DNA from 3 places in the Rhodoferax sp. WC2427 genome. Region 1 is predicted to be linked to each of the others. Evidence: riboswitches for the same ligand, from Rfam matches in the RefSeq annotation. Region 1 holds a riboswitch; each other region holds the start of a gene.

Region 1 (9,591 bases):
CCATCGAAGAATGCATCCAGGGCGCGCAGCGCGGCGGCGTGGGCCTGGTGAGTTACTTCCGCAAGGAAGGCCGGGCTCTGGGCGAAGTCACCAAATTTCTGGTCTACAACGCCCGCAAGCGCCAGGTGGGGGGCGACACCGCCGACCAGTATTTCAACCGCACCGAATGCGTGGCGGGCGTGCAGGACATGCGCTTCCAGGAACTCATGCCCGACGTGCTGAACTGGCTGGGCATCCGCAAGATCCACCGCCTGGTGTCGATGAGCAATATGAAATACGACGCCATCACCCGCGCCGGTATCGAGGTGGTGCAGCGGGTGAATATCCCCGAGCACATGATCCCCGCCGATGCCCAAGTGGAAATGGACGCGAAAATGGCCGCGGGCTACTTCACGCCCGGTGCCGTACCGGATGCCGAAGAACTCAAAAAGGCCAAGGGCCGTGGATTGACTGAATGACTACAACTTTAATAGCTGCTCACGCTGATGCAGTAAGCGCTGGAGCCCTATTACGCTCTACAAACACCATCCGTGCGCGGGCCCAGGGCCTGCTGGCGCGCGCCCGTGCGGGCGATTCACAGTATTTCACCGTGGTGGATGCCGCACTGGCCCCCACCGCGCAACTGGTGGCCGAGGTCACCCGCACAAATTACCCCAGCCTGCAGATCCCGTACCACAGCCGCTGGCGGCATTTTGAGGCGGGCGGCGTAAAGCGCGTGGACCAGATGACCGAAGAGCTGGGCAAGGTCTCGGTGGCCAAACGGGCCCGCGCGCAGATCGACCTGGCCATCGTCAGCGTGCTGCTGGATGCAGGCGCGGGCCCCGACTGGAGCTACACCGACCCGCGCACGGGCCAAAAGCTCAGCCGCTCCGAAGGCCTGGGCGTGGCCAGCTTCAACGCCTTCACCAAAGGCCTGTTTTCCAGCAAACCCACCCAGCCCTGCCAGGCCGACGCGCTGGGCCTGCAGTCCCTCACCTCGCGCCAGTTGGGCGATGCCTTCCAGGTCGGCGTGGAAAACCCGCTGGTCGGGCTGGAAGGCCGCGCCACCCTGTTGCGCCGCCTGGGCGAGGTAGTTGCAGCCCAGCCCGAAGTGTTTGGCGGTGCGGGTGGACTGTGCCGTCCGGGCCGCTTGTTTGACCACTTGGTGCCTACCGACACCGACGAGCCCACGGTGGCGGCGCACGACATTCTTGGCGCACTGCTTGCCACGCTGTCGCCTATCTGGCCTGCACAAAATGCTATCAAAACTGACGATGGGGCCGAGATTGCGCTCGGTGACTGCTGGCAGCACAGCGCCGTGCCCGGCGAAGGTGCATCTGCAGGCTGGATGCCCTTCCACAAGCTGTCGCAGTGGCTCACCTACTCGCTGCTGGAGCCGCTGGAATGGGCCGATGTGACCGTGACCGGGCTGGACGCACTGACCGGTCTGCCCGAATACCGCAACGGCGGCCTGTTGCTCGACAGCGGCGTGCTGGTATTGAAAGACCCGGCCCTGGCCACCCAGGCGCACACCGCAGGCGACGAATGCATCGTCGAATGGCGCGCTTTGACGGTGGCCCTGCTGGACGAACTGGCCCCGCTGGTGCGCGCCGAGCTAGGCCTTACCGCCGCGCAAATGCCGCTGGCCTGCGTGTTGGAGGGCGGCACATGGGCCGCAGGCCGCGTGCTGGCCCAGCGCTTGCGGGGCGGTACACCACCCCTGAACATCGCCAGCGATGGCACCGTTTTCTAACCCATTGAAGAAGCACACCATGAGCAACGTCCACCTGATCAACCACCCGCTGGTGCAACACAAGCTGACGCTGATGCGCCGCAAGGATGCCAGCACCAACACCTTCCGCCGCCTGCTCAACGAGCTGAGTTCGCTGATGGCCTACGAGGTCACGCGCGACATGCCGATGCAAGACGTGGAGATCGAAACCCCGCTGGAGACCATGACCGCCCGGGTGATCGACGGCAAGAAGCTGGTGTTTGTGTCCATCCTGCGCGCGGGCAACGGCATTCTGGAGGGCATGCTCAGCGTGGTGCCGGGCGCGCGCGTAGGCCATGTGGGCCTGTACCGCGACCCCAAGACGCTGACGGCCGTGGAGTACTATTTCAAGATGCCCAAGGACATGCAAGAGCGCGATGTGGTGATCGTGGACCCCATGCTGGCCACCGGCAACTCGGCCATTGCGGCGGTGGAGCGGCTCAAGGAGCTGAACCCGAAGTCGATCAAGTTTGTCTGCCTGCTGACCTGCCCCGAAGGCGTGGCCGCGTTGCAGGCTGCGCACCCCGATGTGGCCATCTATACCGCCGCCATCGACCGCCAGCTCAACAGCCACGGCTACATCGTGCCCGGTCTGGGCGATGCGGGTGACCGTATTTTCGGCACCCAATAACCAAGCAGATTTAGACGATGACGGTCAGGTCGGTCGAGTTCACCAGGCTGGAGCCAGCGCGGGGCCACTCGACCAGCACGCCCTTGTCGGTCTGGGCCAGCACGTAGCCGTCGGTGCGCTCGATGCTGCCACGACGCACCAGGTTGACGCGCTCGCCGGGGGCAAACTGGATTTGGGCAACGGCGAACAGGGATTTGATGAAATACAGAACTTGCATGGTGAAACTCCAAAAAGGACTCAGGCACGGCGCCTGAAAATGGTAAAAATTACTGGGATTGCAGCCACTGGCGTTCGCGGGACTCAAGGTCGGCGAACGACTGGGATTTGCCCAGATAGCTGTCTACATCGCGCTGGTCTTGCTGGTCGAGATGGCGACCGATGGCGTTGACCGCGTTGCGTGCGGAGAACCAAAATAAATAAAGAATGTGCATGGCCAAAATGTCCTGGGGTAAATCCGTTTCCCATTTTTCAGGGTTAACCCTAGTATCGCACAGAGCCGGTGCGCGCCCGCACGAAATAATGCACATAAGCGATTCTTGTTTGGTATAAGGCCCAGTTTTGCCTCAATTTGGTGCATGTCGGCAGCACCTTGCCAAGCCCGCAGGCGTCTGCGGATTTATAAGAAATAGGCCTCCAGCGCTTATTCCATAAGCGCAAGAAGCTACTTATTTAGGAGCAAATCACCATAACTGCTCCAGCCGCCCTGCCACCAGCCGCAGGCCGCGCGTGGCCATGGCCTGGGCTTCGGCTTCGTCGTGGGTGACCAACACCGTGGCCATACCGGCTTCAAAGATGCGCTGGCGGAATTCAGCCTGCAGGTCGCGGCGCAGGGCGGCATCCAGGGCGGAAAACGGCTCGTCCAGCAGCAGCGCACGGGGCGCGGTGATGAGGGCCCGTGCCAGGGCCACGCGCTGCTGCTCGCCACCCGAAAGCGTCCAGACCCGGTGCCGGGCGTGGTTGGCCAGGCCGAAGCGCTCCAGCAGGACTTCAGCGCGCTGGCGGGCCTGGGCCTTGGGCACCCGCTGCTCGACCAGGCCAAAGGCTACGTTGTCGCGCACGTCCAGATGCGGAAACAGCGCAAAGTCCTGGAACATCAGCGCAAAGCCGCGCCGCTCGGGCGGCAGGCGGCTGATGTCCTGGCCATCGAACCAGACGCTCCCCGACTCGGCGGCCTCCAGCCCGGCGGCAATCTTCAGCAAGGTGCTTTTGCCACTGCCCGAGGGGCCGAGCAAGGCGACGATTTCGCCCTCGGCCACTTGCAGGCTGAGCTGGTCGGCCAGCAAGCGCGGGCCGTAGTGTTTGGTGATGAAGCGCAGTTCAAGCATGGGGAGATTCTGTCCGGCGTGGGCCTTCGATCAACGCAAATGCGGCCAGGGCCAGCGCCATCAGCACGCAGGCCAGCACCAGAGCCGCATCGCCATTGGCAGCACCCGGGCGGCCCAGGCGCTGGTAGATCAGCGTGGTCAGCGTGGCCCATTCGGGGCGGGATAAAAACAGGGTCACGGCAAATTCGCCCAGAGCGGTAGCCGCCGCGAAAGCCATGCCCCGGCGCAGTGCGGGGGCCACCATGGGCAAGGTGACGCGCCAGAACACGCGCCAGGGGCTGGCGCCCAGGCTGCGGGCGGCCTGGGGCAGGTGTTCGGGCACGTTGTCCAGGGCCGATGCCAGCGACTTGGCGACAAACGGATAGGCCAGCACGGCGTAGGCGCACAACAGCAGCGGCAGGCTGGCGGTCCATTGCGGGTACAGCAGCAGCAGGCCGAAAGCCACGGTGATGGGCGACACCACAAACGGCAGGAACGCGGCGGCACGCATCGCTACGGAGCTTTGCGCGGCCAGCGCGTGCAGCACGCCCAGCACGGTGGCCAGCAGCAGCGCGGTGGCGGAAAAACGCAGGGTGTTCCACAGCGCGGCCAGCGTCTCAACGTCGGCCACCAGCGCCCAGGTGTCCCAGCCGGCATGGGCGGCGCGCCACACAATGGCTACCAGCGGCGCGGCGCAAAAGAAGGCCAGCACGCCCAGTGCCGCGGCCACGCCCAGCCAGTGCGCCGGGCGGCTGGGGTGCTGGCGGGCGATGGGCTGCACGCGGGTGGGCGTGGCCAGGCGTTTCTCAATAAGCGCGTAGCCCCAAGCCACCGTGCCGGTCAACAGCAGCATCCACAGCGCCAGCAGGCTGGCCGGGGCCAGTTGCAGCTCGTGGGCGACCAGGGTGTAGATCTCCACCTCCACCGTGGCGTAGCGCTGGCCACCCAGTACCAGGGCCAGGCCAAACCCGGCAAAGCAGTACAAAAACACCAGGCACAGGCTGGACGCCAGCCAGGGCAGGATGGCGGGCCACTCGACCCGCCAGAACGCCCGCCAGGGCGTGGCCCCCAGCGTGCGGGCCGCCGCCACGCGCGGCGCGCTGACGTGCTCCAGCGCGTCCACCCCGGCGCGCACCACCACGCACAGGTTGAAGAACAGGTTCCCGTACAGCAGCAGCCAAGGCGTGTCTTGCAGGTGGACATCCAGCCAGCCGCTGAACACCCCGCGCGGCCCCCACAGCGCCAGCACGCCCAGCGCGGCGACCAGGGTGGGCACCACAAACGGCAGCATCAACAGGCGCAGCACCAGGCTGCGGCCCGCAAACTCCCAGCGCGCCAGCACCCAGGCCACGGGCAAGCCCAGCAGCAGCGCGGCGATGCAGGTAGCCGCCGCCTGCAGCACCGACCACAGCACGCGCCAACGCAGATACGGATCGGTCCACAGTGCCCACGGGGAGCTGGGTGTTTGGGTGGCCAAATCGCCCCACCAGCCCTCGCCCGCCAGCCGCAGCACCGGGGCCACCAGCAGCACGCCCAAGGCCAGCAGCGGCAGCAGGGCCAACGCGGCCGATCGCCAACGGCGAGGCGGCATCTACTTCAAGACGACTTGCGTCCAGCGCGCCACCCAGCCCGTGCCCTTGTCGGCAATCGTCTCGGCGGGCAGGCTGTCAAAGGCGGTGGGTTCCACGGCGTGCTTCATCACGTCGGCCAGCGGCGTGTGGGCTTCGATGGGGTACATCCACATGGTGGTTTGCAAAGCCTCTTGCACCACGCCGGAGCGCATGAAGCGGATGAACTTGCCAGCCGCCTCCCGCTGGCCGCCACCGGCCACCAGGGCCACGCCCTCGACTTGGCGGAACACGCCACCCTTGAGGAACAGGTTGCCGGTGGGCGATTCGGTGATTTTTTCCTTGCTGTAGAACACCTCGGCCGCCGGGCTGCTGGCGTAGCTGACCACCAGCGGGCGGGTGCCGCCGTTGCGGCTGAATTCGGTGTAGTAGGCCTCGGTCCAGCCCTTTACGGCTTTCACGCCGTTGCCGCGCATGCGGGCCCACCAGTCAAAGGCCTTTTCTTCGCCCATACCGGCAATGGTGGCCAGCAAGAACGCGTAGCCGGGGCTGGAGGTGGCCGGGTTGGGCACCACCAGCAGGTTGCGGTAGGCGGGTTGGGCCAGGTCTTCCAGGGTCTTGGGCAGGGCCAGGCCGCTCTTGGCGAAGGCCGCCTTGTCAAAGTTCAGGTTGACGAAGCCGTAGTCCACCGGCACCACGTTGGCGTCCACCTGGGCGGTGGCCGAGCCCTGGGTGTAGGCCACCGGCTCCAGCACCTTGTTGGCCTGTGCCTTGGCGACGGACGCGTTGTCCAGGCCAAACACCACGTCGGCGATGGGCTGGGCACGGGTGAGGATGAGCTTGTTGAGCATCTCGCCCGCATCGCCCGCCTTGATGATGCTGAGCTTGACGCCAGACTCGGCCTCGAACTGGGCCAGAAGCGGCTTGGGCAGCGAGAACGAGCTGTGCACCAGCACCCGCAGCGGGGCGTCGTCAGCCAGGGCAGGGAGGGAAATGAATGCGGCCAGCGCGGTGGCGGCCAGGGTGAAACGACGGCGGTGCAGCATGGTTGCCTTTCAGTGCGCCAGCGGCAGACGCATGAAAAGGCCAAGAGGGTGACCCCATCACGCTCCCTCCGCTGGCATGACCCAGATCAGGTGTGGGGTATTTCTCAGTCTGGTTTTGAGATCCAGACACCCCCGGTGAAAAACCGGATTGTAGTGGTTGTCCACCGGCTCCAAGTTCTCCCTGCCAACACTGGATAAAGGTGTGGATAACCCTGCCAAGCACTTGTATAGGAAGGTTAAGTGCTTGATTTATATGGATAAAGCTTACGATGCCTAAAATTTAAGCATCAGGCGTTTTCGGCTTTGCCCGCATTGCGGCCCTTTAGCGCGCCTAACACAACCAGCGCCGCCGGGATCAAAATCATGGCCCAGATGATTTTGTCCAGGTTGTGCTTGACCCACGGGAAGTTGCCAAAGAAGTACCCGATGGTGACGATGCCCACCACCCACAGCGCACCGCCCAGCACGTCAAAAAACGTGAATTTGGCGCGGCCCATCATGGCCACCCCGGCTACAAACGGCGCAAAGGTGCGCACAAACGGCATGAAGCGCGCGGCCACCAGGGTCACGCCGCCGTAGCGTTCGTAAAACGCATGGGCCTGGTTGAAGGCTTTCTTGTTGAAGAATTTTGAGTCTTCCCACTGGAACACCTTAGGGCCAAAAAAGCGGCCAAGCGCATAGTTGCTCTGGTTGCCCAGGATGGCGGCCGCCAGCAGCAGGCCCACCGCAACGGGGTAGGACATCAGCCCTACGCCACACATGGCGCCCACCACAAACAGCAAGGAGTCGCCGGGCAGAAACGGCATGACCACCACGCCGGTCTCCACAAAGATGATCAGAAACAACAGTGCATAGACCCAGGGGCCATAGCTGATCACAAAGGCCTCCAGGTATTTGTCTACATGGAGAATGAAGTCGAGAAGTTGCATGAGAATGTCCATGGAGCGCGATTATCGTGGGTGGCTGCTGTCACCATGTGACATTGCCCCCACAGGACTTACGCCTGCCCGCCCCACCTACCCGAGTTGAAACATGAGCCACCTCTGCCCCGCCTGCCACAGCGAGAACGCCCGCGACGCGACCGTGTGCGCCCACTGTGCCGCCGCGTTGCCCCCACCCCAGCCCCCATCCTCACCCCAGCGCATGTCGTTGCTGGAGCAGGCCATGGCCAAACCCGAGGCCATGCCTTTCGCCAAGCCCGCTGCCGCACCTACTGCCCCCTCCATGGCCTCTCCCGTGCCGCCCCCGCCCGCAGCGCCGGTGCCATCACCCGAAGCCACCCCGGTCGCCGCAGCATCGCCCACCCCCCCACCGGCCCCCGTGGCGCCACCGCCTCCCGCGCCCGCAAAGCCTGCATTCAGCATGCCCCCCCTGCCCCCGCAGCCCCGACCACGGCGCCGCAGCCGCGCGCCCTGGGTACTCGCCATCGTCATGATGCTGGGCCTGATCGCAGCAGTGGGCTATGAGGCCTTGCAAGCCAACGGCATATCCTTGTCATCCCTGCTGTCCTCCCTGCGCTCCCCAGCCCCATGACCGCCTTTACTGCCATGTCGCACCACACCCACCTGCTCATCATCGACCCGCAAAACGACTTTTGCGATCTGCCGGGCGCCGCCCTGCCCGTGGCCGGTGCCACGGCCGACATGCAGCGCCTGGCGGCCTTCATCCGCGCCCACGGGCCACAGCTGACCGACATCACCCTCACGCTGGACTCGCACCACCGCATCGACATCGCCCACCCCACCTTCTGGCAGCAGGCCGATGGCAGCGCGGTGGCGCCGTTCACCACCATCACCGCCGCCGCCGTGCACGCAGGCCAGTACCTGCCGCGCCAGCCTGGGGCGCTGGGGCGCACGCTGGCCTACCTGGACGCCCTGGAAGCCCGGGGCCGCTATCTGCTGATGGTGTGGCCGGTGCACTGCGAAATCGGCAGCTGGGGCCACAACGTGCATGCCGACGTGCGCGCCGCCTACAACGCCTGGGAAGACCAGCAGGGCCGCAACGCCACCAAGCTCACCAAGGGCAGCAACCCCTGGACCGAGCACTACAGTGCCGTCATGGCCGAGGTGCCCGACGCGCACGACGAAGCCACCGGCCTCAACCACACGCTGATGGCCGCCATGGACCAGGCCGACGTGCTGCTGATTGCAGGCGAAGCCAGCAGCCACTGCGTGCGCGCCACCACCGAGCACATCGTCGAGCACCTGGCCCGCCAAAAGCCGCAGCGCATCGTGCTGCTGACCGATTGCATGAGCCCGGTGGCCGGTTTCCAGGCCCAGCACGACGCATTCATGCAAAGCATGCTGGCCCAGGGCATCGAGCTGGCCACGAGCACGCAGGTCCAGCTATAAACCATCGCTCTCTTTACGATAGCTGCTTACGCTGATGGAATAAGCGCTAGCAGCCTAAAAAGCATGTAACGCTCAGCGTGCCGCGCGTGCGGGCAGCTTCCAGCCCGGGCGGGCAAAGTGGCAGGTGTAGCCGTTGGGGCGGTGCACCAGATAGTCCTGGTGCTCGGGCTCCGCATCCCAGAAGGTGGGCGCGGGCAGCACTTCGGTGACCACCTTGCCGGGCCACAGGCCGGAGGCATCCACGTCCTGGATGGTGTCCAGGGCCACGGCTTTTTGCGCCTCGCTGGTGTAGAAGATGGCCGAGCGGTAGCTGGTGCCCACGTCGTTGCCCTGGCGGTTCACGGTGCTGGGGTCGTGGATCTGGAAGAAGAATTCCAAAATCGCGCGGTAGCTGGTTACCGCGTTGTCGAAGCCGATGCTCACGCCCTCGGCGTGGCCGGGGTGGTTGCGGTAGTTGGGGTGGTCGTTGGTGCCGCCCACATAGCCCACGCGGGTGGACACCACCCCGGGCAGCTTGCGGACCAGGTCCTGCATGCCCCAAAAACAGCCTCCAGCCAAAACTGCGGTTTCAATTGCCATGGTGTTGTCCTTTCAAGAAGAGGCAGTTTGCGCCAGAAATGCAGATTGCAAGAATGGCTGCGTCGGTAAACACCAGGCACCCCGGTTCAAGGCAGGTCGATGATTTCCACCCAGTTGGGGTTCTTGCCCATGGCGTGGTGTTGCAGCACCGTCAGCGCCCCGGTGTCCGGGTGGATGCGGTAGCTGGTCAGGGCGTGCGATTTTTGCCCCACGGCCAACAAATACTGGCCCTGGGGATCGATGTTGAAGCCCCGCGGCTGGGTTTCGGTGGGGTACTGGCCCACCAGCGCCAAGCCCCCGGTTTCGGCATCCACCCGGTAAGCGCTCAGGGTGTTGGAGGTGCGCTCGGTGGCGTACAGGAA
Region 2 (9,591 bases), 390 kb from region 1:
CTGCGGATTGGCGTCGTCCTTGGAGCAGCTGGTGCCCTGCTCTGCCGCCTGCTCGGAGGTGGTCTGGTAGGGGTTGATGTGCGATTCGACACGGCCCGGCGCGTCTACCGAGGTGGAGTTGATCTCGGTCCAGTCGCGCCCGGTGGGGTCGTCGCTGCGGCGGATGAAGGCGGTGCCGCGCACGTCGGTGATGCTCTGCACCGGCTCCTTGGCGGCCAGGCGGTGCGCCACCTCGACGATGGCGCGCTCGGCGTTGCCGTACAGCAGCAGGTCGCACTTGGCATCCACCACCACGCTGCGGCGCACCTTGTCGGACCAGTAGTCGTAGTGCGCAATGCGGCGCAGCGAGCCTTCAATGCCGCCCAGCACGATGGGCACGTCTTTATAGGCTTCGCGGCAGCGCTGGCTGTAGACGATGGCGGCGCGGTCGGGGCGCTTGCCGCCGATGTCGCCCGCGGTATAGGCATCGTCACTGCGGATCTTGCGGTCGGCGGTGTAGCGGTTGATCATCGAATCCATGTTGCCCGAGGTCACCCCGAAGAACAGATTCGGCTTGCCCAGCGCCTTGAACGGGTCGGCGCTTTGCCAATCCGGCTGGGCGATGATGCCCACGCGAAAGCCCTGCATCTCCAGCATGCGGCCGATCACCGACATGCCAAAGCTGGGGTGGTCTACATAGGCATCGCCGGTGACGATGATCACGTCGCAGCTGTCCCAGCCCAGCTTGTCCATCTCGGCGCGGCTCATCGGCAAAAACTTGGATGTGCCAAAACGGGCCGCCCAGTACTTGCGGTAGCTGGTCAGCGGCTTGGCGGCGCGCGCGAAAAAGGAAACGTCGACGGGGGCGTTCATTCAGGGGGCTTTGTTGGGATTAACCCGCGATTTTAAGGGCTGGGGCGCTTTTGCGCACAATGTGTTTGCCAACAGCCCCAGCAAAAGCCGGTGTATGGCCGCGCCATCCGTGCCACGGACGCCGCCATTTCACGCCCAAATACCACCCGCATTCGGGGCATCAAATCGGTGTTTTCAGGGGGTGATGGCGCCCGTTTTTGTATGCTCCGGCCAGGATCGTCTGTGTTACAAACATAGTTATGTCTGAGACCGTGACCGACTCCCAATACTTCACCAGGGCGGTGTCGCAACTGAGCCCGGGGCGGGGCATGCAGACCAACCGCCCCGTGATGGGCGCGCAGGGCATCAAGATCCTGGACAAAGGGGCCAAAATCACCCCGCGGCTGTACGAACGCCTGGTGCAGCACCACCCGACCACCCCGCTGGACGATGCCATCGACATCGAGGACTCCGTCAACGGCAAGAACTTGCGCGCCGTCGGCGAAGAGTTGCTGGACAGTAACCTGGTGTTCTCGCGCATGGCCGAAGCCCCCCAGGACCGCAAGCTGCTGCTCGACTGCCTGGAAGCCGTGCCGCTGCCGCCCGCCGTCGTCTTTCAGCTGACCGTGGTGCGCGATGTACACCCCGGCCAGTTCCGCTACCTTGTAGCCACCGCACTCACAGCGGTGTGGCTGGGCAACCGCCCGCTGGCGCTGCGCAACGACCTGGTGATGCTGGCCGCCGCCGGATTGCTGCACGACCTGGGCATGATGCACATCGACCCCGTGTTGCTGGAACCCAGCGCTGCAATCAGCCCCGAGCAACGCCGCCAGCTGTACTCGCACCCGTTGGTATCGGTGTTGCTGCTGGAGCGCCACGCGGAGTACCGTGCCGAGATGTTGCGCGCCATACGCGAACACCATGAGGTGCTGGACGGCTCTGGCTACCCCGCCGGGCTGGCGGCTACATCCGTCGGGGCCTGGGGCCGGATCGTGTCGCTGGCGCAGGTGGTGGCGGCGCTGGTACGGCCGGGCCGCAGCCACGCCCTGTTGCGCTTGTCGGTGCTGTTGCGCACCAACCGCCACCGCTATGACACGGTGCTGATCAACCGCATGCTGCCGCTGCTGCAGCGGCCCGACGACAACGCGCCCGAGGCCGACGGCATCGATAACCCGGTGGCCGATCCGGTGCGCCACCTCAAGGCGATTTACCAGACGCTGCTGGGCTGGCCCGCGGCCCTGGCGCAGGACACCCGCTGGTCGGCGGCGCGGCGTGGCGGCATGGTGTTCATAGGCGAGCGCTGTGCACGCATCCACCGCACCATTCTGGAGTCAGGCGTGGCCCCCGACCAGCTGCAAAGCCTGGACGCCGATGCCATCAGTGGGCTGCTGTCCGACGAACTCTCGCTGATCACCCGCGAACTGGCCTGGCAACTGCGCGCCGTGAAGCTCGAAGCCCGCCGCCGCTGGAACGCCGCCGCCCACGAGAAGCTGCCGGACAGCCTGGCGGCATGGGCGCACAAGGTGGAGGCCGTGTGTGCCGATCTGGTCGACCGCACCACCGCGGCCGCGGTGCAGACCGAAAAAATTTAAGCCAAATGGGCCTCCAGCGCTTATTCCATCAGCGTAACAAGCTCCTGAATCAATAGCAATCAGCCCAGTCCCATGGACCGGGTAATCACTTCTTTCATGATCTCGTTGGTGCCGCCGTAGATGCGCTGCACCCGGGCATCGGCGTAGGCACGGGTGATGGGGTATTCCCACATGTAGCCGTAGCCGCCGAAGAGCTGCAAGCACTGGTCCATCACCTTGCACTGCAGGTCGGTGGTCCAGTACTTGGCCATGCTGGCGGTGGCGGTGTCCAGGCGGTCCTGCAGCAGCAGCTCGGTGCAGCGGTCGATGAACACCTGCGCCACCTGCACCTCGGTCTGCAGCTCGGCCAGGGTAAAGCGGGTGTTCTGGAAGCTGGCCACCGGCTGGCCAAACACCTTGCGTTCCTTCACGTAGGCCACGGTCCAGCCAATGGCCGCCTGGGCCGCCGCCACGGCGGTGATGGCAATCTGCAGGCGCTCCCAGGGCAACTGTTCCATCAGGCAGATGAAGCCCCGGTTTTCATGCAGGCTGCCGCCCAGCAGTTGCTCCGGGCCTAAATGCACATTGTCAAAAAACAGCTCGGCGGTGTCTTGCGCCTTCATGCCCAGCTTCTTCAGGCGCTTGCCCACAGTAAAGCCGGGCATGCCGCGTTCCACCAGGAACAGGCTGGTGCCCTTGGCCCCGGCGGCCGGGTTGGTCTTGGCCACCACCACCACCAGGTCGGCGTGCCAGCCATTGGTGATGAAAGTCTTGCTGCCGTTGAGGCGGTAGCTGCCATCCGCTTGCTGGAGGGCGGTGGACTGGATGCCCTGCAGGTCCGACCCGGCGGACGGTTCGCTCATGGCGATCGCGCCCACCATGGCCCCGCTGGCCATCTGCGGCAGGTATTTGGCTTTTTGCGCGGGCGTGGCGTAGTGCAGCAGGTACGGGGCCACGATTTCATTGTGCAGGCTGTAGCCGATGCCGGTAATGCCCGCGCGGGCCAGTTCCTCGATCTGCACCACCGAATACAGCTTGTCGGCCCCCGAGCCACCCCATTCTTCAGGCATGGACGGGCACAGGAAACCGTTGGCCCCGGCCTTGTGCCAGACGTTGCGGTCCACGTAGCCCTGCTCTTCCCAGGCGGCGTGGAAGGGCACGATCTCCTTGTCGACAAAACGGCGAAAGCTGTCACGAAAAGCCTCGTGGTCGGGGCCAAAAAGAGTGCGTTCAATCATGCGGATAGGGGGGGCAGGTGGAAGACCCGGCCAATGTACCGTAGCGCACCACAATGGGGCCACCGCGTAAGCCCTGCGTGCCTGGCCCGCGTCCTCCATTTGGAGGACAAACGCGGGTGCCGTGGCGATAATCCGGGCATGCATCCACCGTCCACCACAACACCCCCCTTCTCCGCCTCCGCGCCGCAACAGCCCCAATCCCCCACCGATCTTTTCCTGTCCTTCACCTGGCTGGCCCTGCAGGGCTTTGGGGGGGTGCTGGGCGTGGTGCAGCGCGAAATGGTAGAGAAAAAGCGCTGGCTGACCCAAGAAGAGTTTCTCGAGGACTGGGCCGTGGCGCAGATCATGCCCGGCCCAAATGTGCTGAACCTGTCGGTGATGCTGGGCGACCGCCATTTCGGCCTGCGCGGGGCGCTGGCGGCCGCCACGGGCCTGCTGGCCCTGCCGCTGCTGGTGGTGCTGGCGCTGGCCCTGGTGTACGCCCAGTACGCCGAGCACCCGGCGGTCATCGGTGCCCTGCGCGGCATGGGCGCGGTGGCGGCGGGCCTGATCAGCGCCACCGGCCTGCGCCTGCTGCGGGCCGTACGCCGCCACGTGATGGGCGTGCCCCTGTGCGCGGTGCTGGGCGTGCTGAGCTTTGTGCCCATCGCACTGCTGCACTGGCCGCTGGCCTACGTGCTGCTGGTCGTCGGCGGCCTGGCCTGCGTGCAAACCTACCGCAAGCTGGCACCATGAGCAGCCTGCACAGCATCGCCATGCAGGGGCAGGACTGGCTGGCCCTGTGGTGGCATTTCACTTCGCTGTCGCTGCTGGCCGTGGGCGGCGCGATCACCGCGGCACCCGACATGCACCGTTTTCTGGTCGAGCAGCAGCACTGGCTGACCAATGAGCAGTTCAATACCTCCATCGCCATCGCCCAGGCCGCGCCGGGGCCGAATATTTTGTTCATCGCCCTGCTGGGCTGGAACGTGGGGCTGAATGCCGGTGGCTATGGTGCGGCCCTGCTGGGCATGGCCTGCACCATGCTGGGCATCCTGGTGCCCAGCACCACGCTGATGTGGTTATCCACCCGCTGGGGCCACCGCAACCGCGAGCTGCGCGCGGTGCGGGCCTTCAAACAAGGCATGGCCCCGATCGTGATTGCGCTGATGCTGGCCACCGGCTGGCTGCTGTCGAGTGCCCAGCACGGGCCCGAGCGCGACTGGCCGCTGTGGCTGCTGACGGGCCTCAGCGCCCTGGTGGTCTGGCGCACCAAGGTCCATATCTTGTGGCTGCTGGCCATCGGCGCGGCGCTGGGCGCGGCAGGCTGGGTGTGAAAACCAGCCCACGCGCCTAGAAGCGCAGCCGGTAGTACACCATCGGTCGGCCCCGGCTGAGGCGCAGCACCACCTTTTCGTTTGGGTTGAGCTGCAGGCCCAGCGCCCCACCCAGTTCAAACTGGATGCCGCGCGCACTGGCGGCGCTGAACTGCATCTCCAGCCGGGTGTTGTAGTTCAGGGGATTGGCCATTTGGCTGGTCACGCCCAACGTCGGGTCGGGCCAGGCACCCAGGTGCTGCCACACGCCGATGCGCACGCGCCCCTGGCCCGCGTCGGCAGACCGCCAGTGCAGGCCCAGGTCCAGACCGCTGGGCGCCGTACGCGTATCGCCCGCCAGGCTTTGGCGCGGGGCTGTGAAACCCATCCCCAGGCCAATGCCCGCCTGGGGCGCGGGGCCGGACCAGCCGGTGACGGTCAAACGGGAATCCAGCCGTGGATCGGCGCGTTGCAGGCTGGGTGCCGACAGCGTGGCAATCTCCAGCTGCGGGGCCGTTGCGGTAGCGGGATCGGCCTCTTGGGCCAGCACCCATCCGTCGCAACACACCAAAGCCAGCGCAACACCGTAGCGTGGCGTCCAAAGTGATTCAGGGCGAAAAGCGGCTACAGGCATGGCGACACACCCTCCAAGATATGTCTGTATTGTGCGGCAATGCCTCGGATTTTTCAGCCCATAAGGTGCAAAAAGCACACCGCCAGCGCCCTTTCAGGGTGCCGGACCGGTGCTTAAAACTCTTTGACCAGTGAGTAGGTCAGCCCGGCCGTCCCCAGCATGTCGATCTGGGCGTTCCAGCCGCCGCCAAAGCGCCAGCCCACCGCGGGCACGATGGCGGGCGAGAAGCCTTTGTAGTTCAGCGGCACCTTGTGGTTGTAGGGCGGTTTGTAGCCGTACAAAATGCCTGCGGACCACTTCAAATACACCTGGGGCTGGCTATCAAAGACGTTGTAGTAGCTCTTGCCCAGGTACAGGTAGCCGCTTTCCTGGCCAAACGAGTTGCTGAACAGCGCCAGGCCGTAAAAGCTGTTGTCGATGGTGGATTCGCGTTCCAGACCGGCCAGATGGACCGGACGGTGTTCTGGGTTGTAGCTGAAATGGGTGGTGTACGGGCTGAGTTCCAGCCGCCAGCGGTACGGCACGGCGGGTGCTTCGGCCGACGCCGTATCGGGAGCGGTGGCCGTTTGGGCCATGGCACTGCAGGCCAGGCCCAGCAAGGCGCAAGCGGCAAAAATGGCTGAAGCGGCTGAAGCGACAAAAGGCCGGGGGGTCAAAAAAACATCCATGGGGTGTTGAAAGAATAGGTTGGCTGGGGAGATGCAAGGCCGTCATCCATCGCGGATGCACACGAACCGCGTACCTGGCTGGCGAGCATTGTAACGCTACGGTTTTAATAGCTGGTTACGCCCATGCTGCCTGCACCAGGGCCTGATTTTGTGTTTAGTTGTAAGCCGCTGCGCTAGAATCCGCCCACCCCGCAGCAGTGCGGGGTTTCGCTAGGGGTGTTGCGGCTTTGGAACCTGTTGTGGTTGTGGGCCTGCGACTGAGAAAAACCCTTTGAACCTGATTGAGGTAATCCTCGCGCAGGGAAGCAAGTTCTTCCACGGCGGCCTTCTCCGGCCACACCCACCGTGCGGTTCAAGCCACCCTGCCTGCATTTTGCATGGAGCAAATGAATGGCATATTCACCGATTTTTCACAACGAAGCCCTGACGCCGATCCCGGCCGCAGGCCGTGTTTTCAGTGGGGCGGCGCATGCTGCCCTGTGGTTCAGCCTGGGCGTGGGCCTGCTGGTGATGCAGATCGGCGCCTACCTGGTGCCCGCCGTGGGCACGCAGCAGGCGCTGCTGGCCATCGTGCTGGGCTCGGTGCTGGGGGCGGGGCTGCTGGCCTGGGTGGCGCGCATCGCCTGCGACAGCGGGCTGTCCAGCGCCGGGCTGATGCATGCCACCTTTGGCAGCGGTTTTGCCCGGTTGCCGGTGCTGCTGAACATCGTGCAGCTGGTGGGCTGGACCACGTTTGAGCTGGTCATCATGCGCGACGGCACTGCCGCCATTGCCCAGCACAGCCTGGGCTGGAACCTCAGCGGCAGCCAGGGTGTGCTGCTGACCACTCTGCTGTGGGGCGCGGTGCTGACCGCCTTGATGGCGGCGTCCATGCTGACCCTGGTGCGCAAGTTCATTGGCCGCTTTGGCCTACCGCTGGTGGTGCTGTCGCTGCTGTGGCTGAGCTGGCAGTTCGCCCAGAAGCTGCTGGCCGCCGACGCGCCCGCCTTCTGGCGCCGCCCGGGCGACGGCAGCATGGGCCTGCTGTCGGCCATGGACCTGGTGATTGCCATGCCGGTGTCGTGGCTGCCACTGGTGGCCGACTACGCCCGCCACGGCCGCAGCGGCAAATCGGCCATGGCCGGCACCTGGCTGGGCTACGCGCTGGCCAATATCTGGTGCTACGCGCTGGGCGTGGTGGTGGTGACGGTGGCCGCACCGGGCACTGACCTGGTCACCGCGCTGCTGCTGGCCCAGGGCGGGCTGCTGGCGCTGGGGCTGATCTTGTTTGACGAAATCGACAACGCCTATGGCGACGTGTACTCGGGCGCGGTATCGGCCCACAGCCTGCACCCCAAGCTGAGCATCCGCCGCTGGGGCCTGCTGCTGGCCATGGGCTGTACTGCGCTGGCGCTGGTGCTGCCCATCCACAGCCTGGAGCCGTTTTTGCTGATGCTGAGCTCGGTGTTCGTGCCGCTGTTCGGCGTGATTCTGGGCCGCCTGGGCAGCCATGCCACCGCCTCGGTGCAGCGCCTGGTGGAGCCGCTGGCCGCCGCGCTGTGGCTGGCCGGCATCGCTCTGTACCACCTGCTGGCCACCTACGCACCGCAGTTCGGCGCGGCCCTGCCCACGCTGGCCGTGGTGTACCTGGCGGCCTGGGTGAGCCGCCCGCTGCGGATTACTTACGCACTACAAAAATAGTAGCTACTCACGCTTATGGAATAAGCGCTAGCGGCTTATTTCTTATAAATTTCTCCGGCGAGCACCTGCATAGCCACAGGCGCAAAGCCGTGGTTCAACGGGCCCTGGCCGTGGCCGGTGTGCACCTGGGCCCCGCCGCGGATCGCCCCCAGGATGTAACTGCGTGCCAGCCCCACCGCCTCGGGCAAGGCCTGGCCCTGCGCCAGGTACACCGCGATGGCGGACGACAGCGTACAGCCGGTGCCGTGGCCGTTGTGGGTGGCAATGCGCACCGACTCCCAGCGCTGGCGCGTGCCATCGGCCAGGCCCAGTACATCGACCACCGCACTGCCCGGCAGATGGCCGCCCTTGACCAGCACCGCCTGCGCACCCAGCGCCAGCAGGTCGGCCACGGCGGGCTCCAGTGCGGCGGCATCTTCCACGCTGCGGCCCAGCAGCAAGGCGGCCTCGTCCAGATTCGGCGTAACCACCGTGGCGCGGGGAAACAGCTGGTCTACCAGCACCTGCACCGTTTCGCGGGCCATCAGCCGGTCGCCGCTGGTGGCCACCATCACCGGGTCGAGCACCACTTTTTGGAGCTGGTAGTGGTCGATGGCCCAGGCCACTACTTCCACCATTTCGGGGGAATGCAGCATGCCGATCTTCACCGCATCCACGCCAATGTCGTCCAGCACGGCCTGCAGCTGGGCTTTCAGGAAAGCGGGGGGTACAGGGTGGATGGCGGTGACGCCCCGGGTGTTTTGCGCAGTAAGTGCGGCCAGCGCCGTCATGCCATAGCAGCCCAGGGCGCTGAAGGTCTTCAGGTCGGCCTGGATACCGGCGCCGCCGCCGCTGTCGGACCCGGCGATGGACAGCAGGCGCAGGTAGCGGGGGGAGCTTGGTGGGTAGGTCATGCGGAAATTATCGGCGAGCGAATGTGATGTAATTCATGCTGCGGATGAAACAGGGGTGTCTGGCTACTGCAATTGCGGCGGCAGGACTGAGAAAGACCCTCATACCCGATCCAGGTAATACTGGCGTGGGAAGATTTCCATCAACGACTGAGCCTCGTTTTGTCCTGCCTTGAATAGGACTTTCACGTGGCTACCAGCCTCTCCACCACCATCCTCGGCGCGGGCCTGATGGGCCGCCTGCTGGCCCTGGCACTGGCACGCGCGGGCCACACGGTGCAGGTGTTTGAAGCCGGGGGGCCCGAGGCAGAAGGCGCAGCCGCCCGGGTGGCCGCCGCCATGCTGGCCCCGCTGGCCGAGTCGGCCATCACCGAATCCAGCGTGGTCCAAATGGGCCAGCACGGGCTGCGGCGCTGGCCGGAGCTGATCGCGCAACTCGACGCGCCGGTGTTTTTCCAGCAAAACGGCACGTTGATCCTGTGGCACCGGCAAGACGCGGCCGAGGCCACACGCTTTGGCCACCAACTGACGGCCACGCGCCAGCAGTTGCCCAGCCTGCCCGCGCCCCAGGCAGTGGATGCCACCGCCATCGCGCAATTGGAGCCCAGCGTCGGCACCCGCTTCGCCCAGGGCCTGTACCTGCCCGGTGAAGGCCAGTTGGACAACCGCCAACTGCTGGCCGCACTGCTGCTGCAGCTGCAAAAACACCAGGTTGTGATGCACTGGCACACCCCACGCGCGCCCCAGGATTGCCAGGCCGACTGGGTCTTTGACTGCCGGGGGC
Region 3 (9,591 bases), 1.8 Mb from region 1:
GTATCACCGGCGCCCAATAAGCTTCCCTGCGCATCGGTAAATGAAGTCAGCTGAATATAGCCAATACCTGACATGGTCTGGGCGATTGGATTCAACGCGATTAACGTCGATGCCGATCCATTCATGAAGTTGGCATTATAAGTGGGTGCAACATAACCAAAAAAACTTGGATCCACGACAAAACTCGGTGTGGGCGCAGCGAAGGCCGGCAATGTGAAACCAGCTGCAGCAACGACTGCATACATAGCGGCAGTCTTAAATACGTTTTTCATGAAATATCCAGGTTTTAGAGGCAAGGCGAGCACCACTATTGGCGCTGATACATTTGTTACAAGCAATGTACATGCCAATTTTCAAAATCCCTTTGAATCAACGACTTATAAGGAAAAAATACCTTTTCACAAATCCGAGTGTAAGAAAAATCGATATGTTGTATAACGAACAGATAAAACAAAGAAAATCTGTTATAGGAACTTGGAAAATACCGCCAATTCCCGAGCTCTTGTGCAGGTTGTAAAAAGCTGCGCAGGGCGTGCGGTGTCCACACGCCCTGCGCAGCGGCAGCACTGCCGCTTCCGCGCGCCTAGCCTTGTGCGATCGGGATCACCGCGTTCACCGGCACGTAGATTTCCCCGCCTGCGCTTTTGAATTCCTGCGACTTTTCCAGCATGCCCTGTTCGGCTGCGGCGGCTTCGCTCACACCCAGGTTCTTGGCGTACTCGCGCACCTCTTGCGTGATCTTCATGGAGCAGAACTTGGGGCCGCACATGGAGCAAAAGTGCGCCACCTTGGCCGAGTCCTTGGGCAGGGTTTCGTCGTGGAATTTCTTCGCGGTTTCGGGGTCCAGCGACAGGTTGAACTGGTCCATCCAGCGGAACTCGAAGCGGGCCTTGGACAGCGCGTCGTCGCGGTAGCGCGCACCCGGGTGGCCTTTGGCCACGTCGGCGGCGTGGGCGGCGATCTTGTAGGTGATGATGCCCACCTTCACGTCGTCGCGGTCGGGTAGGCCCAGGTGCTCCTTGGGCGTGACGTAGCACAGCATGGCAGTGCCAAACCAGCCGATCATGGCCGCGCCTATGCCGCTGGTGATGTGGTCGTAGCCGGGCGCAATGTCGGTGGTCAGCGGGCCCAGGGTATAGAACGGGGCCTCACCGCAGTGCTTGAGCTGCTCGGTCATGTTCTCCTGCACCATGTGCATGGGCACATGGCCGGGGCCTTCGATCATGACCTGCACGTCCTGCTGCCAGGCGCGTTGCGTCAGCTCGCCCAGGGTGCGCAGTTCGGCAAACTGGGCCTCGTCGTTGGCATCGGCGCTGGAGCCGGGGCGCAGGCCGTCGCCGAGCGAGTAGCTGACGTCGTAGGCCTTCAGGATCTCGGTCATCTCATCGAAGTGGGTGTAGATGAAATTCTCTTGGTGGTGGGCAATGCACCACTTGGCCATGATGGAGCCGCCGCGCGAGACGATACCGGTCATGCGGTTGGCGGTGAGGTGGATGAACGGTAGGCGCACACCGGCGTGCACGGTGAAGTAGTCCACGCCCTGCTCGGCCTGCTCGATCAGGGTGTCGCGGAAGATTTCCCAGGTCAGGTCTTCGGCCACGCCGCCCACTTTTTCCAGCGCCTGGTAGATCGGCACGGTGCCGATGGGCACAGGGCTGTTGCGGATGATCCAGTCGCGGGTGGTGTGGATGTTTTTGCCGGTGGACAGGTCCATCACCGTGTCGGCACCCCAGCGGATCGCCCAGACCAGTTTTTCGACTTCTTCTTCGATGCTGGAGGTGACGGCCGAGTTGCCGATGTTGGCGTTGATCTTGACCAGGAAGTTGCGGCCAATGGCCATGGGCTCGACTTCGGGGTGGTTGATGTTGAGCGGGATCACGGCGCGGCCGCGGGCCACTTCGGAGCGCACGAACTCGGGGGTCATCACCTTCGGGATACTGGCACCGAAGCTGTTGCCTGCCAGGCGCTGGTCGCGCTCGGTGTTGGCAGCGTACTGGGCCATCCACTCCATCTTTTGGTTCTCGCGCAGGGCGACGAATTCCATTTCAGGAGTGATGATGCCTTGGCGGGCGTAGTGCATCTGCGAGACATTGGCACCGGCCTTCGCCCGGCGCGGTGTGCGTTGCAGGCCACTGGCCTGTGCGCGCAACAGATGCAGCGCTTCGTTCTCATCGTTCTTGCGGCCATCGTCCAGCGCGTGCAGGATGCGGGCGGCGTAGGCCTCGGTGTCGCCCCGGGCTTCGATCCAGCCCGCACGCAGGGCCTGCAGACCGGCGCGCACGTCGATCTGGGCGGCGGGGTCGGTGTAGGGGCCGGAGGTGTCGTAGACGGTGACGGCCTCGCCGTTGCTCTGCATGATTTCGCGCAGCGGCACGCGCAGGTCGGGGCGGCTGCCCTGGATGTAGCGCTTGGTACTGGCGGGCAGTGGATCGCAGGCGTAGCGCAGTAACTGGGCGAATTTGTCGGGTGCGTTCATGGGGTCTCCTTTGGATGGTGGAGCCCGGAATGCGCAGCCAGACCGCGCAAACCCCCAAGGAGATGCCCCGCTGCCTTGCGGCTGGGACGTGTAGACGGTAAGCGCCCGTACCCTCCAGGGATAGGACGCAGTCGTCAAGCTCTTCTTACGCTGGTATGAACCAGATCAAGTTCGCGGGTTTGGATTCCATCTCAGCGCAGCCACTGCGCACCCCGGGCAGCGCGCAGTGTACGGCATCGGCTAGCCGGTCCGGCCCAGGCTGAAGCCCCGCGCCCGCAGGAGTTGGCGCAAGGCAGGCAAGGCCGCCACACCGGACTCGTAGCCCGCCTGGACGATTTCCTTGCGCACGGTGAAATCGGTGCTGGAAAAGCGAGCGGTGTCCGGGCGGACCAGGAAGTCGGCGGTTTGCCCCTCCAGCTGCGAGAGCGAGCGGCCCATGATTTCAAACGACTGCAGAATCACCTCGTAGAGGCCCGCACGGGTGCTGTTTTGCGGCAACACGCCCACGTCCACGCCAATCACCACATCGGCTCCCAGCCTGCGGGCAGCCTTGACGGGCAAGGGGCTGACCAGGCCGCCGTCCACCAGTTCCTCGTCGCCAATCACACAGGGCACAAACACCCCGGGAATCGAGCACGATGCGCGTACGGCCGCACCGGCATTGCCGCCAGACAACAGGCGCAGTTCGCCAGATTTCAGTACCGTGGCCACCGCGCCGAACCGGCGCTTGAAGCGCTCCATGGGCACATCCTTGACGTACTGGTTGACCAGCCTTTGTAGCGTTTCGCCAGTGAACATGCCGCGTTTGTTGCCCTGGCCCAGATCGACGATTTCGATGTCGCGCAGCCGCAGTGCTACCTCTTCGATCTGCCAGGGCGTGTAGCCCGCGGCATAAAACGCGCCGACCAGGGACCCGGCACTGGTGCCCGCCACCACCTCGGGGGCCAGACCGGCCTCGACCAGGGCCTTGAGCACGCCGATATGGGCAAATCCCCGGGCCGAACCGGCGCCCAGGGCCACCCCGATTTTGGGACTGGCCGCAGCCGCCTGCGCGAGCCAGGGTGCAGTCCCTGCAGCGGCCAGCAGTGTCCGGCGCAACATTACCGATTGTCCGGTAGCTGGATCAGACCTTCGTCCACCATCTTGCGCAGTTTGTCGAAAGCCGACGCAAACGCGTTGGCGGGTTCGCCCTGGGTCAAGGTTTCCACCTTTTCGTCCAGCACCATCAGCTCGACGCGGCGGTTCAGCGTGCGCCCCTGGTCGCTGGCGTTGGAGGCAACCGGTCGGTGGTAGGCGAAGCCTGCGGAGACGATGCGCCGGGGCTCGACACCGCGCTCTTCCAAGGCCTTGCGCAACGCACGGGCCCGGTTGTCGGACAAGGTCTGGTTCATATCCAGGCCCCCCACGTTGTCGGTATGGCCCTCCACGCTGACATCGTGGGTGGTTTTGTTTTTCAGCAAGCTGGCCAGGCGGTCCAGGTAGGGTGCGGCTTCCTCGGTTTTGAAGGTGTACTCGCCGGTGGCGAACAACACCGTGACAGGCAGAACAATTTGCACGCCCCGCTCGGTTTGCTCGATATCCAGCGTGGGGCCGGTGTAGGCCACCGGTGCGGGCGGTGGGGTCTGGCAGGCGGCCAGCGCCACGCCCAGCACCACTGCGGCGCCCAGACGCCCCCCGTGCCAGGCGCGCAGTCGAAGTTTTGAATTGTCCATGGTGTGAATTTTTCCTGTGTCTTGGTGGGGGCATACATGGCGGTGGACCGCATGGATGTGGCAGGTGAACGCAAGCAAGGCGGTCACGGAAAGCCCAGGAATTTTATCGTCCGCACATATTTTTAAATTGAAAATTGCATGCGTGTGTACAAAACAAGGGTAAAGCCCGGCGTGAACCGGAACTTTTTCACACCCTCACGCTGAATTCAAGCCGCCCCGAAGCGTTTGTCCTGCTCGTACGGGAAGACGTCGTGTACGTAGCCCGCCTGGATGCGCTCCTTGTGCGCTTGCCAGAAGCTGGCCTCCAGCAAATCGGCGTGGTGGCGCATGAAGGCTTCGCGCACCAGCGGGTTGCCCAGCAAGAAGGGGCCAAAAGTTTCGGGAAATACGTCCTTGGGGCCGACCCGGTACCAGATCTCGCCGCTCATTTCCTCCTCTTCGTTGCGCGGCTGGGGCACGGTGCGGAAGTTGCAGTCGGTGAGGTATTCGATCTCGTCGTAATCGTAGAACACCACCTTGCCGTGGCGTGTCACGCCAAAGTTCTTCCACAGCATGTCGCCGGGAAAGATGTTGGCGGCCACCAGGTCCTTGATGGCGTTGCCGTACTCGACCACCGAGCGCTCGATCTGGGCGCGGGCCCGGCGGTCGTCCGGGCCCGCGTCAAAGGCCTCCTGCAGGTAGATATTGAGCGGGATCATGCGGCGCTCGATGTAGACGTGCTTGATGACCACCTCCAGCTGCCCATCCCCATCGCGGTCGCTGATTTCCAGCTGGCTGGGGGCACACTTTTCCAGCTCGGCAATCACTGCGTCGCTGAACCGGTCGCGCGGAAATGCCACCTCGCTGTACTCCAGCGTATCGGCCATGCGGCCCACGCGGTCGTGCTGCTTGACCAGCAAATACTTGGCCTTGATCTGCTCGCGGGTGGTGTCTTTTTGCGGCGGAAAGTAGTCTTTGATGACCTTGAACACGTAGGGAAACGACGGCATGTCGAACACCAGCATCACCATGCCCTTGATGCCCGGCGCAATGCGGAACTGGTCGGTGGAATGGCGCTGGTGCAGCAGCAGATCGCGGTAAAACAAGGTCTTGCCCTGCTTGGCCAGGCCGAGCGCGTTGTAGATTTCATTGCGCGGCTTGCGCGGCATCATGCTGCGCAGAAACTGCACGTAGGCGCTGGGGATTTCCATGTCCACCATGAAGTAGGCGCGCGCAAAGCTGAACAGCAACAGCATGTCGTCTTCGCCAAACAGCGCGGCATCGATGGCCAGGCGGTCCTGCGCATCGTGCAGGATGGGCAGGGCAAACGGGTGCTCCTGGAAGCCGTTGATCACCTTGCCGCAGATGTACGCCCCCTTGTTGCGGAAGAACAGGCTGGTGAGCACCTGGATCTGGAAATTGGCCCGCAGCGTCACCTCGCCCAGTTGCAGGCGCACCGCCGCCTCTACATAGGCGATGTCGCGCACCAGGTCGCCAAACGCGCGCTGCAGGTCGAAGTCTTGCACCATCTGCAGCAGCACGGCCCCCAGGTTGGCGCGGGTGGGGTAGTAGGCGCGGTAGGTGGGGCGTGGTTCGGTGGCTTCCAGGTACTCGGTGCTGACCGCCGGGCGCACGAAGATGAAGTCGTTCTGGAAGTAGCTGCGGTGCAGTATCTTGGTGGTGACCGAATTGAAAAAGGTCTCGGCGAGTTCGGGTTGGCGGTGGTCGACCAGCAGGCCGATGTAGTGCAGCTTGACCTGCTGCCACACATCCATGCCCTGCTCCCCCGCCTTGAACTCGCGCTCCAGCCGGGTCGAGCATTCACGCACCCGCAGGTCGTAGAACTCAATGCGCTCGCGCTGGGCCCGCTGCTGGCCGTGCCAGTCGGCGGTTTCAAACCGGTGCTTGGCCCGGGCCGATTCGGAGCGGAACAGCCGGTAATGCCGGTTGAAGCCGTCCACCATGGCCTTGGCAATGTCGTAGGCGAGCGGGGAATCCAGGCGTTGGGGAAACATGGGCACAGTCTACCCAGACGGGGCTTCTCAGCCCGCTGCGCGCCCTGCCTGGCCGCGCACGGCACCGGCCACGCCCGCCACCGCTGCCCGGTAGGCCGCCTCCAGCCCCTCGATGCCGTTGACCGTGATGTGCAGGTTTTGCAGCAGGCCGTCGTGGATGCCGTAGACCCAGCCGTGCACGGTGACTTTCTGGCCCCGCGCCCAGGCATCGACCATGACGGTGCTTTGGCAGACGTTGACCACCTGCTCAATGGCGTTGAGCTCGACCAGCGCGTCATGGCGTTGGGGTTCGGCAATCTGGTCCAGCAGGTTCCAGTGGCGGTCCCGCACGTCCTGGATGTGGCGCAGCCAATTGTCGGCCAGGCCGACCCGCTGGCCGGCCAGCGCCGCCGCCACGCCCGAGCAGCCGTAGTGGCCCACCACGGTGATGTGCTCGACCTTGATCACGTCCACCGCAAACTGTACGGTGGACAGCGCGTTCAGGTCCGAATGCACCACCACGTTGGCCACGTTGCGGTGCACAAACACCTCGCCCGGCGCCAGGCCCATGATCTCGTTGGCCGGGACGCGGCTGTCGGAGCAGCCGATCCACATGTACTTGGGCTTTTGCTGGCGCGTGAGTTCGGTAAAAAAACCGGGGCGCTCGCGCTCCATCTCGGCGGCCCAGGCACGGTTATTGGCAAAAATATCGGGTATGGATTGGGTCATATGTGTATTTTGCCGCCACAGGGACGGGCCAGATCATCAGAATTAAGCATGAAATTGGCAGCCTGCGCTTATGCCATAAGCACAAGCAGCTACTAAAACTGCAGCAAATCAACCGGGTTACCAAACCCGCATCCGGCCCTGCCCCGCGCGGTTGACGTTGACGTTAACGTCAAGTATAGCCAGGCTTGGGCCTCATAGGGGATGCCCTGCCCCCACGCGCCCCGCCCTGGGCGGAGAATCGCGCGGCGGCATGCGGTCCGCAGCCACCCCAGGAGACAACCATGACGCTATTTCACAAATACCACCCCCTGCGCCCTTATGCATTCCTGTTGGTGGGGCTGGTATCGGTCAGCACGCTGCTGGCGCAAAACCCGGGCTTGCAACGCACGGTGGTCGGGCGGGCCGATGTGTCGATCGCCGGGCACGAGGCGGTGGTGGCGCGGGTCGAGGTGGCTCCTGGCGCCAAAGCCGGGCGGCACACCCACCCCGGCGATGAAATCAGCTACGTGCTCGAAGGCGAGGCCACCCTGCTGGTCGATGGCCAGCCGCCGCGGGTCATCAAGGCGGGCGAGTCGTTTGTGGTGCCCGCTGGGGTGGTGCACGATGCCCACAACGACGGGGCCGTACCCACCAAACTGGTGGGCGTGTACGTGGTGGAAAAAGGCAAGCCGCTGGCCTCGCCCGCGCCATAACACCTTCAGGCAGTTTTTGCCTGTTTGCGGCTCTTGGAGAGCTGCGCCTGCGCTTCCTTCTCGTGGGCCTTGACCTCGTCGATATTGGCTTGCAGCTCGGCCATCTGCTCTTCCAGTTGCTGGCGGTGCGCGGCCAGCACGTCCAGAAACTTACCCAGCTGGGCGGTGGTGTCGCGTGGGCTGTCGTACATGTCGATGACTTCCCTGGCCTGCGTCAGGCTCAGGCCCAGGCGTTTGGCGCGCAGGGTCAGTTTGAGGCGGGTCCTGTCGCGCTGGCTGTAGACGCGGGTGCGGCCACCCGGGCCGCTGCGCGTGGGCTGCAGCAGGCCCATGTCTTCGTAAAAGCGGATGGCCCGGGTGGTCAGGTCGAACTCAAGGGCCAGGTCGCTGATGCTGTAGGTGCTTATCGCCATGGTGTCAAAGGGTTGCAAAGAGCGGGCCTAGAATGACTTTTACGTAAACGTCAACACAAAAGCCGACTATAGCGCCATGAATCTGCTCGAACAACAACTCCACTACCCCCTGGGCGATGCCCTGCCCGCACAGGGCGACACCCTGGCGGTGGCACCCGGCGTGCGCTGGATCCGCATGGCGCTGCCGTTCGCGCTGAACCACATCAACCTGTGGCTGCTGGAGGACGAAATCGACGGCCAGCGCGGTTGGAGCGTGGTGGACTGCTGCATCAGCGCCGACGCGTCCCGCGCCCAGTGGGAGGCCATTTTTGCCACCCAACTCGGCGGCTTGCCCATCCTGCGCGTCATCGTGACCCACATGCATCCTGACCACATCGGCCTGGCTGCCTGGCTATGTGCGCGATGGAATGCTCCCCTGTGGATTAGCGCCACCGACTACTTTGTGGCCGAGCACAACATCGCCCACTCCAGCGGCAACGGCGGGCCGGGCGCTGCCGAGTTCTTCCAGAAACACGGCCTGAGCGACCCGCAAGCGGTCGATAAAATCCGCGCCCGCACCGGCTATTTTTCGGCCATGGTGCCCAGCCTGCCGCCTAGCTTTGTGCGCATGCAAGACGGCCAGACGTTGCGCATCGGCGGGCGCGACTGGCGCTGCATCAGCGGCTATGGCCACGCGCCGGAGCACATTGCGCTGTACTGTGCGCAGACCCGGGTGCTTATCGGCGGTGACATGATGCTGCCGCGCATCTCCACCAATGTGAGCGTGTTCGATGTAGAGCCCGAAAGCAACCCGCTGCAGCAGTTTCTGGACTCGATCGACAAGTTCACGCCCCTGCACGCCGACACCCTCACCCTGCCCGCCCACGGCAAGCCCTTCCAGGGTCTGCACACCCGCATCCAGCAGTTGCACGACCACCACCGCGACCACCTGGCCCGCGTGATGGCTTTCGCCCAACAGCAACCGTGCAGCGCAGCCGACATCCTGCCCGTGCTGTTTACCCGCGTGCTCGACCTGCACCAGACCACCTTCGCCATGGGCGAGGCGGTGGCGCATTTGCACAAATTGTGGGTCGATGGCTACCTGCAGCGCGTGCGCGGAGCAGATGGCGTGTACCGGTTTGGCCCGACCGCGCTGGCCTATCCCGACAGCGCGCTGCTGGAGCCCAGCGAGGCCGTACCCGTCAGCGCATAAACACGGTTTTACAGCTCATCCCATCTGGGAACCACCACGCTGCGCAACTCGGCACGCAGCGGCGCATAGCCGGGCACGATAGAAGCCACCGTGGCCCAGAACTGGGCGCTGTGGTCCATAAAGCGCAGATGGCTCAGCTCGTGCACCACCACGTAGTCCACCACGGCCATGCGGTGGTGCAGCAGCCGCCAATTCAGCCGGATCGACCCGAGGGTGCTGGCGCTGCCCCAGCGCGTGGTGGCGTTGGACAAGGCCAGGCGCTTCCACTGCACGCCCAGTAGCGGCGCAAAGTGGTTCAGGCGCTCCACGAACAGGGCCCGCGCCTGCAGCAGCAGCCACTTGTGCACGGCAGCGCGGATCTGCGCGGGCGCGGCATCCAGCGGCAAGCCCAGGCGCAATGTGTT

Evidence for each region. A riboswitch is a leader RNA that binds a small molecule or an ion and turns the genes downstream of it on or off. The one in region 1 is predicted to bind thiamine pyrophosphate.
Region 2: linked by a shared signal. The riboswitch ahead of AB3G31_RS12510 (cytosine permease) and the one ahead of AB3G31_RS10795 (thiamine ABC transporter substrate binding subunit) in region 1 are both predicted to bind thiamine pyrophosphate.
Region 3: linked by a shared signal. The riboswitch ahead of thiC (phosphomethylpyrimidine synthase ThiC) and the one ahead of AB3G31_RS10795 (thiamine ABC transporter substrate binding subunit) in region 1 are both predicted to bind thiamine pyrophosphate.

Annotation. Positions count from the first base shown of each region.
Region 1 covers NZ_CP162006.1:2,271,920-2,281,510, reverse strand. Annotated here, with positions in the region: gene AB3G31_RS10830 (GTP cyclohydrolase II) at 1-458, shown strand, start outside; gene AB3G31_RS10825 (URC4/urg3 family protein) at 455-1,732, shown strand; gene upp (uracil phosphoribosyltransferase) at 1,752-2,381, shown strand; gene AB3G31_RS10815 (hypothetical protein) at 2,392-2,598, opposite strand; gene AB3G31_RS10810 (hypothetical protein) at 2,648-2,812, opposite strand; gene AB3G31_RS10805 (ABC transporter ATP-binding protein) at 3,062-3,706, opposite strand; gene AB3G31_RS10800 (ABC transporter permease) at 3,699-5,276, opposite strand; gene AB3G31_RS10795 (thiamine ABC transporter substrate binding subunit) at 5,277-6,299, opposite strand; TPP riboswitch at 6,345-6,443, opposite strand; gene AB3G31_RS10790 (VTT domain-containing protein) at 6,587-7,240, opposite strand; gene AB3G31_RS10785 (hypothetical protein) at 7,332-7,832, shown strand; gene AB3G31_RS10780 (cysteine hydrolase) at 7,847-8,650, shown strand; gene msrA (peptide-methionine (S)-S-oxide reductase MsrA) at 8,723-9,229, opposite strand; gene AB3G31_RS10770 (lactonase family protein) at 9,316-9,591, opposite strand, start outside.
Region 2 covers NZ_CP162006.1:2,658,018-2,667,608, forward strand. Annotated here, with positions in the region: gene AB3G31_RS12475 (YgiQ family radical SAM protein) at 1-852, opposite strand, end outside; gene AB3G31_RS12480 (HD-GYP domain-containing protein) at 1,092-2,423, shown strand; gene AB3G31_RS12485 (acyl-CoA dehydrogenase family protein) at 2,483-3,640, opposite strand; gene AB3G31_RS12490 (chromate transporter) at 3,779-4,375, shown strand; gene AB3G31_RS12495 (chromate transporter) at 4,372-4,956, shown strand; gene AB3G31_RS12500 (hypothetical protein) at 4,973-5,569, opposite strand; gene AB3G31_RS12505 (ABC transporter ATP-binding protein) at 5,683-6,237, opposite strand; TPP riboswitch at 6,440-6,558, shown strand; gene AB3G31_RS12510 (cytosine permease) at 6,628-7,917, shown strand; gene thiD (bifunctional hydroxymethylpyrimidine kinase/phosphomethylpyrimidine kinase) at 7,953-8,810, opposite strand; TPP riboswitch at 8,852-8,959, shown strand; gene AB3G31_RS12520 (FAD-dependent oxidoreductase) at 9,039-9,591, shown strand, end outside.
Region 3 covers NZ_CP162006.1:4,079,597-4,089,187, forward strand. Annotated here, with positions in the region: gene pepA (flocculation-associated PEP-CTERM protein PepA) at 1-272, opposite strand, end outside; gene thiC (phosphomethylpyrimidine synthase ThiC) at 584-2,476, opposite strand; TPP riboswitch at 2,601-2,701, opposite strand; gene AB3G31_RS19035 (patatin-like phospholipase family protein) at 2,717-3,577, opposite strand; gene AB3G31_RS19040 (OmpA family protein) at 3,577-4,188, opposite strand; gene aceK (bifunctional isocitrate dehydrogenase kinase/phosphatase) at 4,395-6,182, opposite strand; gene can (carbonate dehydratase) at 6,210-6,890, opposite strand; gene AB3G31_RS19055 (cupin domain-containing protein) at 7,172-7,582, shown strand; gene AB3G31_RS19060 (MerR family DNA-binding transcriptional regulator) at 7,588-7,995, opposite strand; gene AB3G31_RS19065 (MBL fold metallo-hydrolase) at 8,072-9,187, shown strand; gene AB3G31_RS19070 (M48 family metallopeptidase) at 9,196-9,591, opposite strand, start outside.